3 regions of the Rhizobium sp. 01T437 genome follow, and region 2 is predicted to be linked to each of the others. Evidence: predicted binding sites of a transcription regulator. Region 2 holds the regulator's gene; each other region holds the start of a gene.
The links. The regulator LexA, encoded in region 2, represses DNA repair genes until DNA is damaged. The targets are predictions, from matches to a motif close to TGTTCNNNNTGTGTTCNG.

Region 1: a site for LexA is predicted at 2,368-2,385, ahead of AC1DM5_RS14620 (YifB family Mg chelatase-like AAA ATPase). Genes of this name have one in related genera too.
Region 3: a site for LexA is predicted at 3,129-3,146, ahead of AC1DM5_RS11830 (helicase-related protein). Genes of this name have one in related genera too.

What each region holds. Positions count from the first base shown of each region.
Region 1 is NZ_JBFTPM010000006.1:319,413-326,094, reverse strand. Features, by position in the region: gene rsmI (16S rRNA (cytidine(1402)-2'-O)-methyltransferase) at 1-92, shown strand, start outside; gene AC1DM5_RS14635 (YraN family protein) at 85-453, shown strand; gene AC1DM5_RS14630 (cupin domain-containing protein) at 590-1,093, shown strand; gene gshB (glutathione synthase) at 1,190-2,137, shown strand; gene AC1DM5_RS14620 (YifB family Mg chelatase-like AAA ATPase) at 2,446-3,975, shown strand; gene cysK (cysteine synthase A) at 4,036-4,998, opposite strand; gene AC1DM5_RS14610 (LysE family translocator) at 5,141-5,758, opposite strand; gene AC1DM5_RS14605 (Dps family protein) at 5,990-6,508, shown strand; gene AC1DM5_RS14600 (DMT family transporter) at 6,530-6,682, opposite strand, start outside.
Region 2 is NZ_JBFTPM010000001.1:600,294-606,975, forward strand. Features, by position in the region: gene AC1DM5_RS03070 (methyl-accepting chemotaxis protein) at 1-1,188, shown strand, start outside; gene kdsA (3-deoxy-8-phosphooctulonate synthase) at 1,202-2,050, opposite strand; gene AC1DM5_RS03080 (VOC family protein) at 2,047-2,934, opposite strand; gene lexA (transcriptional repressor LexA) at 3,132-3,857, shown strand; gene AC1DM5_RS03090 (ComEC/Rec2 family competence protein) at 3,838-6,213, opposite strand; gene gltA (citrate synthase) at 6,554-6,682, shown strand, end outside.
Region 3 is NZ_JBFTPM010000005.1:192,792-199,473, reverse strand. Features, by position in the region: gene AC1DM5_RS11830 (helicase-related protein) at 1-2,967, opposite strand, end outside; gene AC1DM5_RS11825 (DUF3309 family protein) at 3,828-3,983, shown strand; gene AC1DM5_RS11820 (YMGG-like glycine zipper-containing protein) at 4,009-4,263, shown strand; gene AC1DM5_RS11815 (hypothetical protein) at 4,457-4,603, shown strand; gene AC1DM5_RS11810 (hypothetical protein) at 4,670-4,795, shown strand; gene phbB (acetoacetyl-CoA reductase) at 4,798-5,523, opposite strand; gene AC1DM5_RS11800 (acetyl-CoA C-acetyltransferase) at 5,591-6,682, opposite strand, start outside.

The DNA of each region.
Region 1 (6,682 bases), on a different contig from region 2:
CCGGGGCCGCGACCGAGGCTGCCCGCTTGACCGGCCTGCCGCGCAAGGTGCTCTACCAGAAGCTTCTCGACATGAAGGCGGCGAATGGCTGACGGCGAAGCCACGCTCCGCAGGAGAAAGGCGCTGCGTCGGGGCTCGACGGCCGAATATGTCGCCGCCATTTTCCTGATGCTGAAAGGCTATCGCATCCTCGCCATGCGCTACAAAACGAAGCTCGGCGAGATCGATATTATCGCTCGCAAGGGAGACTTGGCCGTCTTTGTCGAGGTCAAGGCGCGCGCTGACGAAATGGGCGCGGTGGATGCTGTGTCCTACGCCTCGCAAAAACGCATCCGGGCTGCGAGCGATCTCTGGCTCGCCCGCCAGAGGGACTATGCCCGCCTCTCACAGCGCTATGATATCGTTGCGATATTACCGAGAAAACTACCTCGTCATTTCCCCGATGCTTTCTAGGAGGTCGCTAAATTCCGCAGGCGGCTAAAAACTGACGAATAAGCTTTCGTTAAAATTTTAGCGTCTGCTTGAACGGGCTTTTACGACTCTTTTGTTATCCACGGCTCAGCTAGGGGTAGCAAACTGGGGGTAATTCATGGCCTTGAAGATGATGCTTGCAACCGCGGTCGCCATGGCAGCGCGGTCCGTGCCTTACGCCGCGTTGAAGCCATCAGGTAAATCTTTCGTTGCACAGGCAAGCGACGGCATGGTGCTGAAGTCGACGCCTATCAATCCGGACTGGATCATCAGCGGCAATCCGCAGGCGCGTACGGCAGAACATTCCCGCGGCCATGACGAAGCATCGCTGACGGCGATCTGGGATTGCACATCGGGCGAATTCCGCTGGCGTTTCGGCTGGGACGAGACGGTCATGATCCTCGAAGGCGAAGTGCACGTCACCACCGAAGATGGCCTGGAACGCACGCTGCAGGTTGGCGATGTCGCTTTCTTTGCCGGCGGCACCTGGGCAAACTGGCGGGTCGACAATTATGTCCGTAAGGTCGCCTTCCTGCGCAAGCCTTTCCCGAAGCCGCTCGCCATTGCCTATCGCCTGCGCAACCTCTTGCGCAACGGCGGCGGCACCGGCATCGCGGCCTGAAAATTGCGCCGGCGGAGGCGCGCGAAGCCATTCATTGCCGTTGCGTTTGACGCCTGACCGACCTACATCTGGGCGGCATCAGCTCAAGGGACGGAAATGGCCAAGATCAAGAACGTAGCGGTCCAGATGGACCATGTCTCCGGCATCAATATCGCGGGCGATTCCACCTTCGCCATGAGCCTTGAGGCTCAGGCGCGTGGCTACAAGCTCTTCCATTACACGCCCGATCGCCTGAGCTTCCGCGATGACAAGCTCTATGCCGCCGTCGAGCCGATGGTGCTGCGCGACGTCAAGGGCGATCACTATGAACTCGGCGCGCCTGAGCGCATCGACCTGTCGACCATGGATGTCGTCCTGCTGCGCCAGGACCCGCCTTTCGACATGTCCTACATCACCTCGACGCATCTTCTGGAGCGCATCCATCCGAAGACGCTCGTCGTCAATGATCCGGCCTGGGTGCGCAACTCGCCGGAAAAGATTTTCGTCACCGAATTTTCAGACCTGATGCCGAAGACGCTGATCACCAAGGATCCGGGCGAGATCCGCCGCTTCCGCGACGAGATGGGCGATATCATCCTGAAGCCGCTCTACGGCAATGGCGGCGCCGGCGTTTTCCATTCCACCAAGGACGACCGCAACCTGTCCTCGCTGCTCGAAATGTTCGGCCAGCTCTTCCGCGAGCCTTTCATCGCTCAGCAGTACCTGCCAGACGTGCGCAAGGGCGACAAGCGCATCATCCTCGTTGACGGCGAATTTGCCGGCGCCATCAATCGCGTCCCGGCCGAGCATGACAGTCGCTCCAACATGCATGTCGGCGGCCGCGCCGAGGCGACCGAACTGACGGCGCGCGAAAAGGAAATCTGCGAACGCATTGGCCCGGCTCTGCGCGAACGCGGCTTCCTGCTCGTCGGCATCGATGTGATCGGCGATTATATGACCGAGATCAACGTGACCTCGCCGACCGGTATCCGCGAAGTGAAGAAGTTCGGCGGCGCCGATATCGCAAGTCTGTTGTGGGATGCGATCGAGCGCAAGCGCGGCTAAAGCAATACCAGCAAAAGTGCATAGCGGTTTTGCGTTCGGAATTGCGGGCAAAAAAGAGCAATACCAGCAAAACTGTGCAGCGATTTTGTGTGAAAACAAAGAGATAGAGCCTTTTCGTGTTTCGAAGAAAAACGGAAATGCTCCAAGTGTTCCGCCTTTGATCGCCTTCGTTCCGGCTTTACAACCTGCTGCAATTTGATTGCAGCAGATAGCTGAGTTCGTTCGCTTATCGTTCTTGTTTTATTCCAGATTCCATGCCAGATTGTGACCGCCTTCATAGGTTGGGGTTCAGGGTCACGGGGCAGGGCATGGTCGCGCGCGTCAGCACGGTTGCATTTCAGGGCATTGAAGGTGTGCCGGTCGAGGTCCAGGTCATGGTCGCTCCCGGTAAGATGGGAATCCAGATCGTCGGGCTTCCTGACAAGGCGGTGGCGGAAAGTCGCGAGCGGGTGCAGGCGGCCCTGCACGCTTCCGGCCTGGCGCTGCCATCCAAGCGCGTGACGGTCAATCTTGCGCCAGCCGATCTTCCAAAAGAGGGTAGTCATTTCGATCTCCCTATCGCACTTGGCCTGATGGCGGCACTCGGCGCCATCCCGGCGGATGCCTTGTCCGACTATGTTGTCGTCGGCGAACTCAATCTCGACGGCACAATTGCCGCCATCGCCGGTGCGCTGCCGGCTGCAATCGGCGCAAATGCGGCTGGAAAGGGCCTGATCTGCCCGGCCGAAAGCGGATCGGAGGCAGCATGGGCAGGTTCCGGGGTCGATATCCTGGCGCCACGGAGCCTGATCGCACTCGCCAATCATTTCCGCGGCACACAGATCCTCTCACGTCCGGAACCGTCCATTCGCCCGAATGCCGCCAACCTTCCCGATCTCGCGGAGATCAAGGGGCAGGAAAGCGCCAAGCGGGCGCTGGAAGTGGCGGCTGCCGGCGGCCATAACCTCCTGATGGTCGGGCCTCCCGGCTCCGGCAAATCGATGCTGGCCTCGAGGCTGCCGTCCATCCTGCCACCGCTCTCGGCTGCCGAACTGCTCGAAGTTTCAATGATCCATTCCATCGCCGGCCAACTGTCCGGCGGCAAGCTCTCCGACCGCCGGCCCTTTCGCACGCCGCACCATTCGGCGACCATGGCAGCTCTCATCGGCGGCGGCCTGCGTGCCCGGCCGGGCGAGGCTTCGCTTGCCCATCATGGCGTGCTTTTCCTCGACGAGTTTCCGGAATTCGCGCCACAAGTACTCGATGCCCTGCGTCAGCCGCTGGAAAGCGGCGAATGCGTCATCGCGCGCGCCAATCACCGCGTCTCCTATCCGGCGCGGATCCAGCTCATTGCGGCCATGAACCCCTGCCGCTGCGGCATGGCGGGCGAGCCCGGCCACACCTGTGCCCGAGGACCGCGCTGCATGACGGATTATCAGGCCCGCATCTCCGGTCCGCTGATGGACCGCATCGATATCCGCATCGACGTGCCGGCCGTTTCCGCCGCCGACCTGATCCGGCCGACGGTAGCCGAAGCGAGTGCCGATGTTGCCCGGCGCGTTGCGCGTGCCCGTGACATTCAGCGTGAACGCTATGCTGCAGGCGCTGTGGGTATTTCCACCAATGCCGGATGCTCGACGGCAATGATCGAGAAATTCGCAGAGCCGGATGCGGCAGGATTGCAGCTGTTGCGAGATGCCGCGGACAAGATGAAGTTTTCGGCGCGCGGTTACCACCGCGTTCTGAAGGTTGCCCGCACGCTTGCCGATCTCGACGGCAAGGAAATGGTCGGCCGCATTCATCTGGCCGAGGCGATTTCCTATCGTGTTGCTGGCGAGAGGCTTACCGCTGCGGCATGATAAAAGGGGCGCCGAAGCGCCCCAGGTACCGGGTGAGAGGAAGAACCCCGGAAGGTTCGATCAGCTTCCAAGACCTTCAAACAATGCCGTCGAAAGATACCGTTCCGCGAAGGACGGGATGATGACGACGATGTTCTTGCCGGCGTTTTCCGGACGGCGGCCGACCTCGATCGCGGCCGTCAATGCTGCACCCGAGGAGATGCCGACCGGCACGCCTTCGAGCTTGGCGACGAGGCGCGCCTGCTGAAACGCGTCGTCATTGCTGACGGTGACGACTTCGTCATAGATGCTGGTATCGAGAATCTTCGGTGCGAAGCCGGCGCCGATGCCCTGGATCTTGTGCGGGCCGGGCGTGCCGCCTGACAGTACCGGCGAGTCCGCCGGCTCGACGGCCACGACCCGGATATCCGGTTTGCGGCTCTTCAGCACTTGGCCGACGCCGGTAATCGTGCCGCCGGTGCCGATGCCGGCAACGAAGATATCGACCGTGCCATCCGTATCGTTCCAGATTTCCTCGGCGGTCGTCTTGCGGTGGATTTCCGGGTTGGCCGGGTTTTCGAACTGCTGCGGGATAACGGCGTCGGGCAGCGAGGCGGCGAGTTCTTCCGCCTTGGCGATCGCCCCCTTCATGCCCTTCGGTCCTTCGGTCAGCACCAACTCGGCGCCGAGCAGCGCCAGCATCTTGCGGCGCTCGACGGACATGGTTTCCGGCATGGTGAGGATCAGCCGGTAGCCTTTGGCGGCGGCGGCGAAAGCGAGCGCGATACCGGTATTGCCCGAGGTCGGCTCGATCAGCACGGTCTTGCCGGGTGAGATCTTGCCCTGCGTTTCCAGGTTCTCGATCATGGCAACGCCGATACGGTCCTTCACCGAGGCGATTGGGTTGAAGAATTCCAGCTTGGCAAGGATGTTGGCCACCACGCCCTTTTCCTTGGCGAGTTTGTCGAGGCGAACGAGTGGCGTGTCGCCGATTGTGTCCGTTATCGAGGAATAGATGCGGCCGCGGCCCGGTTTGTGCGACATGGTGCTCTCCCTTTGAAATCCATTCTGAAATCTGTGGAGAGAATAGGGTCAAAGTGGTGATGAGACCAGAGTGGCTTCACCCGCCGGCCGCTTGAGCTGGAGAAAAAATCCTTTGAGAACCGTCCGTTGCCGAATGTTTATTTCAGGCGGCGCGCGTGGCGATGAAGGCTGCCGTACCCGCCAGGATGCTTGCGGCGACGCGGTTCAGCGCCTGCAATGCACGCGGCTGCTTCAGCATCGTACGGGCGCGCGACGCAAGCATCATGTAGGGAATGAGCACGATCATCAGCACCACGAAAGTGACGGCGAGCAGGATGAGATACTCGCGCATGCCGATGCTGCCGAGATCGATCAAGGTCGGCACCAGCGCCACGTAGAACAGCATGGTCTTCGGATTGCCGAGCGTCACCAGCAGGCCGGAGAGGAAGGACATGCCGGCACTGCTGGATTTCTTCGCGGCGATATCCTGCGGCAGCAGGCCGGCAGTCCAGAGCTTCCAGGCGATGTAGCCGAGATAGAGGGCACCTGCGATCTTGATGACGAGGAAGATCTCAGTGAAGGTCTGCGCCACGAAGGCAAGACCGAGGATGACAGCGGTGAGATAGGTCATGTCACCGAGCACGAGGCCGAGACCCATGAAGAAGGTCTCGCAGAAGTTCGAGCCGAGTGCACGCGCCACGATCGCCGTGATCCCCGGGCCGGGAATGGCGGCGGCGATGAACAGGGCTCCGGCATAGGCGATCAGGACGGTAAGGCTCATCTTCATATCCACTGGCTTGCGCAGCCTCTCTATAGGCGCGCAAGGCAGGCCTCATCAATCGCCTGGCGCTGATCTGTCCATAACCATAAAGAATAGGTCGGCTGAACCATGATCTACTTGGAAACCGATCCGGCCTTGCTATTTTCCCCTTGCAAGCGGCCGCAGACACGGCCCGCCGCGGCTTCCCAAGGCTGTCGGCGCAGAAGGTTTTCATCACCAAGGAGAGAATGCATGTCGCCTACCTCAGCCGAAGCCCGCAGACGTTCGCCGCTCAAGACCCCTTCCGACCTGCCGACCAACGCGATCACCGATATTTCGGCCGCGTTGACCGCGCTGCTCGCCGATGTGTTTGCGCTTTATGTGAAGACCAAGAACTTCCATTGGCACATGTCCGGCCCGCATTTTCGCGATTACCATCTGCTGCTCGATGAGCAGGCGGAACAGATCTTCGATATGACGGACGAGGTTGCCGAACGCGCCCGCAAGATCGGCGGCACGACGCTGCGCTCGATCGGCCAGATCGCCCGCCAGCAGCGCATTCCGGACAATGATGCTGACTACGTCACCCCCGAGGATATGCTCTCCGAGCTGCGCGAAGACAACCTTCACCTCGTCTCCATCCTGCGCGAAGTGCACGAAGTCTGCGACGAGCATAACGATGTCGCGACCGCAAGCCTGATCGAGAACTGGATCGACCAGAGCGAGCGCCGTACCTGGTTCCTGTTCGAAACGACCCGCCAAGCGAAGTAACAGGTAAGCCGAAGTAATGGCTCAGCGTCCGGCCGCCGGCAGGCGAATAAGTCTCGCCGGCGACCAGCCCAGATTCATGCCGGCGGCGGCAAGCAGAATAACCGCCGCCCCGGCAATCTGCATCGGCTGCAGTGCGTGGTCGAAAGCGAAACGGTCGACTAGGATCGCGGCGAC
Region 2 (6,682 bases):
TTCCGCCGGCGCGCGATCGTGCCGCTATCGGCGATGCGCGACTACATGGCGGTTCTCGCAAACGGCGACTATTCCCGCGAAGTTCCCTATGTCAGACGATCCGACGAAATCGGAGAAATGGCGCGTGCAGTCACGGTCTTTCGCGAATCGGCGGAAGAACGGAACGCCATCCGCGCGCACCAGGACGAGGAACGGCAGGCACAGATGCGCCGCGATGCCGAACTCGACGCATCGAAGAGCGTGGAGAATGCCACGCGTCAGCGCGTCATCGAGAGCCTGAGCGCCGGCCTGGAGCGTCTTTCACGCGGCGACCTGACCGTGCGTCTCGACGAGCAGTTCGCCAACACTTATGAAAAGCTTCGCGAGACCTTCAATACCAGCATCATCATTCTTTCCGATGCCATGAAGGACATTTATGCCGCCACGAATACGGTCGGCGACAGTTCGCGCGAAATCGCACTCAGCACCAATGATCTGGCACAGCGCACCGAGAGCCAGGCTACCTCACTCGAGCAGGCGGCTTCGGCGCTGGATCAGATCACGGTCACGGTGAAAAACTCCTCGGAGCGTGCCCAGGAAGCCAATGCGATGATGTCGGCTACGAAGGAGAGTGCGGCGCATTCCGCCGAGATCGTTCGCGAAGCGGTTACCGCGATGGAGAAAATCGAGGAATCAGCGGTCAAGATCGGCGATATTATCAACGCCATCGATGAGATCGCCTTTCAGACCAATCTTTTGGCGCTCAACGCAGGCGTCGAGGCAGCACGCGCCGGAGACGCCGGGAAAGGCTTTGCCGTCGTCGCTCAGGAAGTCCGCGAGCTCGCTGGCCGCTCCGCCAATCTCGCCAAGGAGATCAAGCTTCTCGTCGAGACGTCGTCGCGGCAGGTTTCCGCGGGCGTGGCACTTGTCAACCGCACCGGTGAGGCACTCGGCGATATAGACCGCCAGGTGCTGCAGGTGACGGCGCTGATCGAAGCGATCGTGCGCTCGTCTTCGGAACAGTCGGTCGCGCTCGTCGAGGTCAACGCTGCCGTCAACCGCATGGATCAGGTGACACAGCAGAATGCGGCGATGGCCGAAGAGACGAACGCCGCCTGCCAGGAACTCGGCAACGAGGCGTCCCATCTCGGGCGCATGCTCTCCCGCTTCGCACTGGAGGAAAGGCGCCCGTCCCGCGCGGCAGCCTGATGCTGCCTGTCGTTCAGGCGGCCTTGGCGATCGCGTCGAAGGCGAGAAGCTTCTCGAGAAGCCGTGGCATATCCTTGAGATAGACCATGTTCGGCCCGTCACAGGGCGCGTTATCCGGGTCCTGATGGGTTTCGATAAAGACACCGGCTACGCCGACAGCCACGGCTGCACGGGCCAGCGTCTCCACGAACTGCCGCTCTCCGCCGGAGGTTTCCCCCTGCCCGCCAGGCTGCTGGACGGAATGCGTGGCGTCGAAAATGACGGGCGCGCCCGTTGCTGCCATGATTGGCAGGGAACGCATGTCGGAGACCAGCGTATTGTAACCGAAGGAAGCGCCGCGCTCGCAGAGCAAGATGTTCGGATTGCCGCTCTGGTTTAGCTTGCCGAGCACGTTCTTCATATCCCAAGGCGCCAGGAACTGGCCTTTCTTGACGTTGATAACGCGACCGGTCTTTGCCGCAGCCACCAGGAGATCTGTCTGACGAGACAGGAAGGCCGGTATCTGCAGGATGTCGACGACCTTGCCCACTTCGGCGCATTGTTCTTCAGTGTGGATGTCGGTCAGAACCGGAATGCCGAGTTCCTTCTTGAGATCGGCAAAAACCTCCAGCCCCTTCTCAAGGCCGACACCGCGTTTGCTCGACAAGGAAGAGCGGTTCGCCTTGTCGAACGAGGTCTTATAGACGAGCCCGATGCCGAGCTTGGTGCACAGTTCCTTCAACGTGCCGGCAACCATGAACGCATGGTCGCGGCTTTCCATTTCGCAAGCGCCGGCAATCAGCGACAGGCGTGCGGCATTGGAGAAGGTGACTTTGCCGGCGCCCTCGCCGACCGTCACAACGGAATTGGTAGTGGAGCTCATGATGTTTCCTCGAAAGCGAAGAGCACGCCCTGACCGGGCGCGGGCTTCACCAGAATACGGTTGCCCTTGCGTGTATAGGTCACCCCGTTAGCAGCCAAATGCGCTTCTGTCACGGCCAGATCGCCAACGGCAAAGAGGATTGCCCGGCCGCGCAGGCCGCGATCGATATTCGGCGTCGCCAGATCGAAATAGGCCTCCAGCCCCTGCGGGGTCATCAGGCTGATCTTTGCGTTTCCAGTGGGGACCTCCAGCCCGAAACTCGTGACATCAGCAGAAGCGGCTTTTACCGCCGAGCCAACGAACTCGCCGAAGGCTGTCGGGTCAGGGGCTCCGAGCGCGATCTCGGCAATGCCTGTCACGCCGTTGGCGTGGGTCTCCAGCACGTTGCGATCGGTTGGAAGCGGGTTGATGCGCTCGACAGCGAAGAGAAAGAAATCCGGTGCCCGGAGGTCGGCAGCGAAGGCAAGCCGGAAGCCGGCGATGCTTTCCGTGCCATCCGGCATTTTCACTGGGCGTTCGAACTGTAGCACAGAACCAGCACTGATGCTGCCCTTCACGAATCGAGCATGTTCATGCTTCGCATCCGCTGTCGCGAAGGCGATGGCGGACAGTCCCTCGCTACCGCAGCGGAAGCGGAAAGCCTGATTGCGGGCCGTGAAGACATTGCCCTCACGTGCCGTCTCCTCGCTCTCCTCGACGCTCGCGACACCGAGCGGCTCAAGATAGGTTTTGTCGGCAAAGAAAACGCAGGCATTCTCCGTGCCGAAGGGGTGGCGGGCATCGGGCGCGACGGTAAAGCCCAGCTTGCCCAGCCTTTCGCGGGCTAGGTCGATATCGGTAACCGGCAAAACGAGATGATCGATCGGAAGCGTGTCTTGGCTCATCGGTTCTTCTCCCAGCAATCACAAGGAGATGTGCTTCAGCAAGCCTCGTGAAGCAAGGCCAGACAGGCCTAAGGGCGATAAAAATCAAATTCTCGACAGATTGAACAGAAGTTTTACGAAAATTTAGCTACTTGCGGAACACATATGGAACATATAGTGTCCGTTCTGGATTTGTTTCAAGACTGGGGTTAGACGCCATGCTCACGCGCAAACAACAGGAACTCCTTCTTTTCATTCATGAAAGGATGAAGGAGTCAGGCGTTCCACCGTCTTTCGACGAGATGAAGGACGCACTGGATCTGGCCTCGAAATCGGGTATTCACCGGCTGATCACGGCGCTCGAAGAACGCGGCTTCATTCGCCGGCTTCCGAACCGGGCGCGCGCGCTCGAAGTCATCAAACTGCCGGAAGCCTACAGCCCGAGCCTGCAGCCTCGGCGCGGCTTTTCGCCGAGCGTCATCGAGGGCAGCCTCGGCAAGCCCCAGCCCGTAGCACCTCCTGCCTCGGCAAAGCCAGCACCTGCTGCCGATAACGGCAATGCGGTCTCCGTTCCCGTCATGGGCCGCATCGCCGCCGGTGTTCCCATCTCGGCAATCCAGAACAATACGCATGACATCACCGTTCCCGCCGATATGCTCGGCTCCGGTGAACATTATGCGCTCGAAGTTCGCGGCGACTCGATGATCGAAGCCGGCATCTTCGATGGCGACACGGTCATCATCCGCAATGGCAGCACGGCCAATCCGGGTGATATTGTCGTCGCACTCGTCGATGACGAGGAAGCAACGCTCAAGCGCTTCCGCCGCAAGGGCGCATCGATTGCGCTCGAGGCTGCAAACCCCGCTTACGAGACCCGCATTTTCCCGCCGGATCGCGTCAAGGTCCAGGGCAAGCTCGTCGGTCTCATTCGCCGCTATCACTGACCGGTGACAGATTGGCGTCTGCGAATGTGTTGCTGCGCCAATTATAGGCGCGGTGGCGTATCCAGGGTCGCCCCAATGTGTCGAATGCGGTTGCGACCTCAACTCCCTTATCAGTGAATCGAAGTTCGACAGAACCTGTCTTGCGCAGCGTCTCGCCGGTAAAGAGCAGCGCGCCGGAACGACAACGGTCGAAGCGCAATCGGACAGGGGTCACGACAATATCAGCCGTATCGCAAGCTGGCCCGAGATAGGCAGCATTGTCGATGACAGTCAGTTTCTTTCCGTTACCGAGCAAAGTGGTGCACCAGGCGCCCTTCAGGCAGGAGAAGCGTGACGGCGGGCCGACGGCGACTGCCTGTCTCATTGCCGCTCCGGCTTCATTCCGTTGATCGGGTGACAGTTGCAGTCTTTTGCCATCAGGCGCAGTGGGCGCCTTGGCAGTTTGGAGCATAACCGGCTTCCGATGCTCTTCGATGGCAAGTGCCCTATGCCATTGTTCGAAGATGAAGGCGGGCGGCTTTTCACGGTTCGAAGCCATCGCCTCTGCATCGATTATAGCGACCAGACCGCCATCTTCGGAGATGGCGATGTCGGGCATCGCCTCTGACGGAAGCAGTACAATAGCGAGCGTCGAGACCGCGATAATTGCCGTTCCCATGTGCCGCAGCCGGGTTCTGAGCAGGGTCAGCAGCAGAAATCCGAAAACGGCGGTCGGGAAATACCAGCCGGGCAAGCGGCCTACATCTATGTTGCCGCCCCACCCCGCTACTGCCTTTGCGATGGTGATCACCAGATCAAGCCCGAAGCCTACCACCGGCCATAGCCAGCCGTCCAGACCAAACGGCATCAGCAGCATTGCCAGCATCCCGGCCGGCATGACGATGAAGGTGATGACCGGCATGGCCGCGAGATTTGCCGGCAGGCCATAGGCAGTCAGCCGGTGGAAATGCTCGATCGAAAACAGCGCCGTCGAGAAACCACCGATCAGCGACGTCAGGAAAACGCCACCGAAGAAGCCACCAACCATGAAAAAGGGCTTCATGATCGGCAGCTTGGCAAAGGCATTCTCCCGCATCGGCCGCCCCTTCCAGAGGTCGTATCCGGCGACCAGGGCAAGCGTTGCAGCAAAGGACATCTGGAAACTCGGCCCCAGCACCTCCGATGGCGAGACCCCGAGGATCACGAGAGCGGATAGCGCCACGTTTCTGAGACTGATCGACGGCCGGTCGAAGAAGACCGCAACCAGCATAATCGCCATCATGATGAAGGCGCGTTCGGCGGAGACGGCAAAACCCGAGATCAGATAGTAGGCCGTCACCGCAGCGAGCGCGCCGGCCGCCGCGATCTTCTTGATCGGCCATGCCTGGGCAATACCGGGAAAAAGACTGAGGATGACACGCAGGCCGACAAAGAAGATGCCGGCGGAGAGCGCCATATTGAGGCCGGAGATCGCGATGATATGCGCAAGGCCGGATTGCCGCAGCGCCTCCGTCGTTTCATCCGAGATCGCCCGTCTCTCATCGGTGACAAGGGAGGCGGCAAAGGCCCCGGTGTCGCCGGGCAGCGTGGAGCGGATCCGATCGCCAATGCCGCTTCTCAGGCGGTAAAGCCACTCCAGGGTGGTCTCACCGACCGAGCCAGCTTGCTCCGGCTGTTCTGCAACCCTCTTCGGTGCTCCATAGAAGAAGCCGTTGGCACCAATGCCGTCAAAATAGGCATTGAAGGCAAAATCATTGAGGTGGGGGAGTGCTGGTCCTGCCGGAGGCGTGAGACGCGCCCTGCCCTCGATGACGTCGCCGAGTTCGAACGGCTGGGTGGCCCCGCGGACCAGCACGGAGATGCGTTCGGGCGGACGCTTGATCTCAGGAGCATCCGTGCCGGTGACGTCAAGAATATAACGCCAGCGCCCTTGGCCATCGCCTTCTCGGCGTTCGATCCGGCCGGACACCGTTCTCGTTACGGCTGAATCGAGGATCAGGGTCTTTGCCCGCCATGTTTCGATCTGCGCGGAGAGCATTCCACCGGCAAAAAGAAACAGAGCAAGCAGCGTCGCCCGCAGTTTCGTCCGGGCATAACCGCAGAGCGCAACGGCAATAAGGAGAACAAGCAGGCAGAGACCGAGCGACACGGCCGGAAAGTCCGAGGCCGCCAGAAACCAGGTCGCGGCACCCGCACCAAGGAAGACCGGCGAGAAGAGGAGGAGGCGACCGTGGCCGGCCTCTTCGGCGGCCATACGCATCGACGACCCGACGTATCGTTTCGCAACAGTCACCAATCGCCATCGAAATGGGATCGCAACCTGCGTACGAGCCGATTGCGTCATAATGGCGCGCGGGGCAATGCCAGCAAAATCCATCTTTTGATCAATGGATTGCTCTTGTCGTTCTCTTGTCTCTAACCCCGCCATAATCGCCTGGACCCGCCCCCGGATACTGGCAGAATGCAACCTGAAATCAAAACGAGCAAACAATAATCGATTGAAATAAGAGGAAAATTCACAGGAGCGAAAATCCAGTCAAATCATGGTGTTCTGATATGCATTTAGCTCATCGCTGCAGTGCCTAAAAGATGATGCCGCGATGCACAAAATGGCATCACGGTAACTTGGCATTAGCTTCCCGATCATATAGCTATCGCTGAGGACGCTTAACTCTTATGGCGCTTTTGCGGCGCCACCGCCACTCCGGAGGATCAGCATGACGGATCAAAGCGCTACAATCAAAATCGGTGACAAATCAGTCGACCTCGCCGTCCGAAACGGCACGGTCGGACCCAGCGTCATTGATATCGGTGCCCTCTACAAGAACACGGCTTCCTTCACCTAC
Region 3 (6,682 bases), on a different contig from region 2:
GTCGCCGCGCTGCTCGTTGCGGTCATTGCGCGCATGCTGAGGCCTGCCCCCATCACGATTGCCGCCGTCACGATTGCCGCCTTCCCGGTTACCGTCGCGATTGCCGCCATCCCGGTTGCGGTTATTGTTGCGATTGCCGTCCCGGCCCTCGCCGCCTTCGCCACCGCCCTGGCGGCGATTGTTGCGCTCACCGCGGTCCTGACCCTGGCCTTGGCCCTGTCCGCCACGGCGGTCGCCATGGCCGCGCGCCTGGCGCTGGTTTTCGTTGCGGCCACCGAGGCGCCACAGGAGAACCGGCTTCGGCTCTGCAGCTTCGCCCGCCTCAGCCGAATCTTCGGCAACTGCAGGCGTTTCCGCAGCCACAGGTGCGGCTTCGACAGCGGGCGTTTCTTCCGAAGCGCCGTCTGCGTCATCATGGTCGGCCTTTTCAGCCGTTTCCTCTGCTGCGGCCTCAGTCACCGCCACAGCCGGAGCGGATGCTACATCCTGCGTTGCGAGGAATGCGGCTGCCTCTTCGGCCTTCACGGCATCGGCGCGGTAGCCGAGACCCTTGAGAATCTCTTCCATGTCTTCGAGCGTCGCGCCGAGAATGGACAGCATCGCCGTCGTCGTCGTGAAGCGGCGACCGTCATAGGCGCCTTCCGGACGCGTGCCCTGACCCGGCTTCCACTGCAGAAGCGGACGGATGAGATCGGCAAGACGCTCGAGGATGTCGATGCGCACGGCGCGTTTGCCGAGGAAACGGAAGCCCGCGAGCTTGTAGAACATACGTTCGAAGCTCGGATCGGTGACCACAGAGGTACGGCCGGCGGCGAGCACCGGAATGAGATCGCCGTAGCCCGGCTTGTCGAGGCCGTCATTCTTCAGCGCCCAGAGCAGGGTGATGAGCTCCGCCGGCGCCGGCTTCAGAAGCGCCGGCACGAAGATATGATAAGCGCCGAAGCGAATGCCGTAGCGGCGCATGGAGGCGCGCGCATCCTGATCAAGCGACTTCACTTCTTCCGTCACGTCGCGGCGGAAGAGCACGCCGAGATTTTCGACGAGCTGGAAGGCAAGCCCCTTGGCAAGGCCCTGCAGGTCTTCGGCGCGCGACAGATCGTCGAGCGGCTTCAGCACCGTGCTGATATGATGATTGACGAAACGCTCGATACGGGCGGCGACATGATCGCGCGCATTGCCGGTGAGCTGTTCGTCGGCCAGCAGAATGACGCGCGGACGCATCACATGATCGCTGCCCGAAAGGCGGCCCACGGGATCGCCGAGCCACCGCACCAGACCGTCAGAGCCGATCACCAGATCGGCATTGCCCGCCGCATGCAGACGCGCGGCGCGAGCTTCGAATTCGAGCCCAAGCGCCTTTTGCGACGCAGCCTGAACCGCCTTGGCGTCCGGCCCGTCCGTTCCACCGACAGGCGTAAAACGGAACCCGGTCAACTGCCCCACATGATGTCCTTCAACAAAGACATCGCCATTCACACTGATTTCAGCTTCCAGCATCGCATTCTCTCTCAGGCGCTTCATGAGCACAGATGTCCTGCGATCAACAAAGCGTTTCGTCAACCTTTCATGTAACGCATCGGACAATCGATCTTCGATTTCCCGCGTCTTTTCCTGCCAGTGTGTCGGATCGGCAAGCCAGCCGGGCCGATTCGATACATAGGTCCAGGTTCTTATCTGCGCGATTCGCGCCGAAAGCGTGTCAATTTCTCCATCTGTCCGATCCGAACGGTGAACCTGTTCGGCTAGAAACTGCTCGTTCACCGTGCCATAGCGCACTAGATCGGAAAAGAGGGTAGAAATAAGATCGGCATGTTGCGCAGGCGTTATGCGCCGATAGTCCGGCAGAGCGCAAGCCTCCCAGAGCTTTTCAACCCGCGCCGGCGTGCTAGCGAGATCAATAATTTCCGGATAGCGCGACAAATGTTCGAGCGCTTGCTGGTCGACGGCCGGCAGCGCCCGGGTCAGACCCGGCACGCGGGGGCCGGTCTCAAGGCTTGCCCGCAGAGATTGTGTCGAGGAAAAATCGAGATCCTTGGTACGCCACTGCAGAACCTTGATATTGTCGAACTCATGGCCCTCGATGCGTTGCACGAGTTCCTCGTCGAAGGGTGAAACCTGGCCGGTTACGCCAAAGGTTCCGTCACGCACATGACGGCCGGCGCGGCCAGCGATCTGGCCGAGTTCGCCGGGGTTGAGGTTGCGGAATTGATATCCGTCGAACTTCCGGTCCTGCGCGAAGGCCACATGGTCGACATCGAGATTGAGGCCCATGCCGATCGCATCGGTCGCGACGAGATATTCAACGTCGCCCTCCTGATAGAGCGCGACCTGCGCATTGCGGGTGCGCGGGCTGAGCGCTCCGAGCACGACAGCCGCACCGCCGCGCTGGCGCCGGATCAGTTCTGCAATCGCATAAACTTCGTCCGCCGAGAAGGCGACGATCGCCGAACGCTGCGGCAGCCGGGTGATCTTCTTCTGCCCGGCATAGAGAAGGTGGGAAAGCCGCGGCCGCTCCGTGACCGTAATCCCCGGCAGAAGCTGCTGCAGGATCGGCCGCATGGTGGCAGCACCCAGCAGAAGCGTCTCCTCGCGGCCGCGCAGATGAAGGATACGGTCTGTAAAAATATGGCCGCGCTCGAGATCTCCCGCGAGCTGCACTTCATCGATGGCGACGAAGGCTGCCTTGGTTTCCCGTGGCATCGCTTCGACCGTACAGACGGAGAAACGCGCATTCGGCGGCGAGATCTTTTCTTCGCCGGTCACCAGCGCCACGTTATGGGCGCCGACCTTTTCGACCACGCGCGTATAGACTTCGCGCGCCAGCAGGCGGAGCGGCAGGCCGATGACACCCGTACCATGCGCCACCATGCGTTCGATCGCATAATGGGTCTTGCCGGTATTGGTCGGCCCGAGCACCGCGGTCACGCCGCGCCCGCTCAGTATCATCGGCTGCGAAGTCAGGGTCATGTTCCATGCAAGTGAGGCGGTGACGCCCCAGGGTCAAGTCGGAGCTGCGAATGAGGCACAGAACACATGGACAGCCGAAGCTCCAAACGCAAGGGCAGATTTGAAATAGACTTTGGATTGAGCATGGAAGTCACAGCCCGCTAAGTCTTTGATTTAAGATTCGGAACAGCTTGAGAACGAATCGGAGACGAATCGCTGACTCCGGCTGATTCAGCTTTTGTTCACGGCTAAGTATTGATTTTGAATCGCTTTTTTACACTAGATGCTGAATCTGTAGACTCGCATGAGAACAAATGTTGGCAACCGCGATTAACGCTTCTTGCCGCATCGTAAAAACGCAAAGGTCAAGCCCGAAATTAACGCTTCGACCAAAGCCGGAACGAATCGGAGACGAATCGCTGATGTCGAGGTTTTCCCTTTTCGTTCACGGCGAGATCTTGTGGGCGTTTTCGCCACCGATCCCAAGATACGGGTTCCGGGTTTGCGCAGCCATTCCGAGCTGTTGGATCGCGTTAATCTTTTGCATGCCGAATTTACGGAACCTTAAACAGGCCGGCGCCGGTGGGCCGATGAAAAGCCGTGGCTGATCAAAGCCGGAACGAATCGCTGACGAATCGGAGACATTTTCATTTTCCCGCTTTGTTCACCGCAACATATTGTATTCAAAGAAAGTTTTAACCATAGCTTGAAAATGCCCGATAGCATTTCGCCGACTTGCTTTCGAAGGAACCGGCTAAATTCGGCTTCTGTCGCAATGGGCGATAACGCCGCCGTGATATTCTGAGAGTTTAGCCGGGAACAAAAAACGCGGAAGTGGGTTTCTTGTCCAGTCGAAATGAGAATGAGGCAGGACAGACACCATGCTTGGCACGATACTTCTTATTATCCTTATTCTGTTATTGGTCGGCGCCTTGCCGAATTGGGGTTATAGCCGCGGCTGGGGCTATGGACCTTCCGGTGGTTTGGGGTTAGTTCTCGTCATCATTATCATTCTTGTACTGATGGGCCGAATTTAAAGGCCGGTAACCTGGGGAGTTAGACATGAAAAAGATTGTTCTTAGCTGCGCTCTCATTGGCGCTCTCGCCTCCTGCACTCCGACGGAGCAGGGCACGGCGATTGGTGCGGGCACGGGCGCCATCATCGGCGGCGCCGTCAGCAACAGCTGGGGTGGCGCGGCAGTCGGCGCAGTCGCCGGCGGTCTGACAGGCGCGTTGATCGGCCATTCGGTCGAACGTCAAGGCTACTGCATCTATCGCGACCGTTACGGCCGCCGTTACGAAGCGCGTTGCCGCTAATCAGCATCGGCCCATCGGAAATTTTGAACGGGCGCTTCGGCGCCCGTTTTTCTTGCGCGCTTTTGTCGTCAACACCGCGTTGACGATCGGTCGCTGAAGTCAAATCTACTGCGCCGCCAGGACCAAGCGCATATTCCTTTCAACATCGCAAGGGCAGCGCATGTGCCGCCCGTGAATGAAAAGGAACGCTACCATGGCCCAGATTTTCCTGAATTCCGCCGTCGCCGTCCTGATCGCCTCGGCTTTCCTCACGACGGCAGTCGCTGCTCTCCGCAGCCAGGACCGCGCCGTCCAGAAAGTGCCCGTCAAAGCCAATAGACGGCGTCATCCAAACGCCTGACAGCATCAATGAACCGAACCGCGTGATGGCAACTATCCGAGTGCCCGTCCGCAGGGGGACACGACCATGAACAGGATCATCGCAATCGCCGCCCTCATCACCATTGCCCTCGCGGCCTATGGCGCATCTGCCGGCCCCTATGACAGTGCCGGCGGCTTCCCGAGCAGCTACGCCCACAGCCAGAAGAAATAGGTTCAGACGAAGAACTGACCGCCATTGGCCGTCAACGTCGAACCGGTAATGAAACCGGCATCGTCGGAAATGAGGAAGGTCACGCACCGCGCGATCTCCTCGGGTTCACCGAGGCGCCCAACCGGGATTTGGGGAATGATCTTCTCATTCAGCACCTTTTCCGGCACCGCAAGCACCATTTCCGTCCCAATATAACCGGGGCAGATGGCATTGACGGTGATGTTCTTGGCCGCACCTTCCTGGGCAAGCGCCTTGGTAAATCCGAGGTCGCCGGCTTTGGCGGCAGAATAGTTCACCTGCCCCATCTGGCCCTTCTGGCCGTTGATGGAGGAGATATTGACGATGCGGCCGAAGCTGCGGTCACGCATGCCGCTCCAGACATGGTGCGTCATGTTGAAGAGGCCGGTGAGGTTGGTATTGATCACCTCATGCCACTGCTGCGGCGTCATCTTGTGAAACATCGCATCGCGCGTGATGCCGGCATTGTTGATGAGGATCTCGACCGGACCGAGTTCGGCCTGGACCCTCGCAATACCTTCGCCGCAGGCAACATAGTCAGACACGTCCCACTTGAAGACCGGGACGCCGGTAACATCGTGAAATGCCTTGGCCCTTTCATCATTGCCAGCATAGCTGGCAGCAACCTTATAGCCGGCATTCTTTAGCGCCATCGAAATCGCCGCGCCGATGCCGCGCGTACCACCAGTGACCAAAGCCACTCTGCTCATGTTCCGCTCCCCAGTTGTTGTCAACCCGCTCTCGGGCAGGCCTCAAGAAACATGCATAGTACGCTATTTACATTGCCTCGAAGCACATCGCGACACCCATGCCGCCGCCGATGCATAGCGTCGCGAGACCCTTTTTGGCGCCGCGGCGCTTCATTTCGAAGAGGAGCGTATTGAGAACGCGCGCACCCGAAGCGCCGATCGGATGACCGATCGCAATCGCGCCGCCATTGACGTTGACGATATTGGGATCCCAGCCGAGATCCTTGTTTACGGCGCAGGCTTGGGCCGCGAAGGCTTCATTAGCCTCGACGAGGTCTAGATCGCCGACGGACCAGCCGGCCTTTTCCAGCGCCTTGCGGGAGGCAGGGATCGGGCCAGTCCCCATGACCTGCGGATCGACACCGGCTGTCGCCCAGGAAACGATGCGGGCAAGCGGCTGGATGCCGCGTCGCGACGCTTCCGCTTCGCTCATCAGCACGGCTGCGGCAGCGCCGTCGTTGAGACCGGAGGCATTCGCCGCTGTCACCGTGCCATCCTTGTCGAAGGCGGGCCGCAGCTTGGCCATAGCCTCCAGCGTCGCGCCGTGGCGGATATATTCGTCGGCATCGACGGTTACGTCACCCTTGCGGCCTTGAATGACAAAGGGAACGATTTCGTCCCTGAAGCGGCCAGCCTTCTGCGCGGCTTCGGCCTTGTTCTGCGAGCTGACGGCGAACTGGTCCTGATCATCGCGCGAAAGCTGCCATTGGCGTGCGATATTTTCTGCAGTAACGCCCATGTGATAGCCGTAAAAGGCGTCGGTTAGACCGTCCTTGATCATGGTGTCGATCATCTTCATGTCGCCCATCTTCACGCCGCCGCGCAAATGCGCCGCGTGTGGCGCCATCGACATGGATTCCTGACCGCCGGCGACGATGATCTTCGCATCGCCGAGCGCGATCTGCTGCATACCGAGGGCAACGGCGCGCAGGCCGGAACCGCAGAGCTGGTTGACGCTCCAGGCCGTCGCTTCCTTGGGAACACCGGCCTTCATCGCCGCCTGGCGAGCGGGGTTCTGGCCCTCGCCGGCCTGCAGGACCTGGCCAAGGATGACCTCGTCCACGTCTTCGGGAGAAACACCTGCCCGCTCCAGCGCGCCCTTGATGGCGGCCGCGCCGAG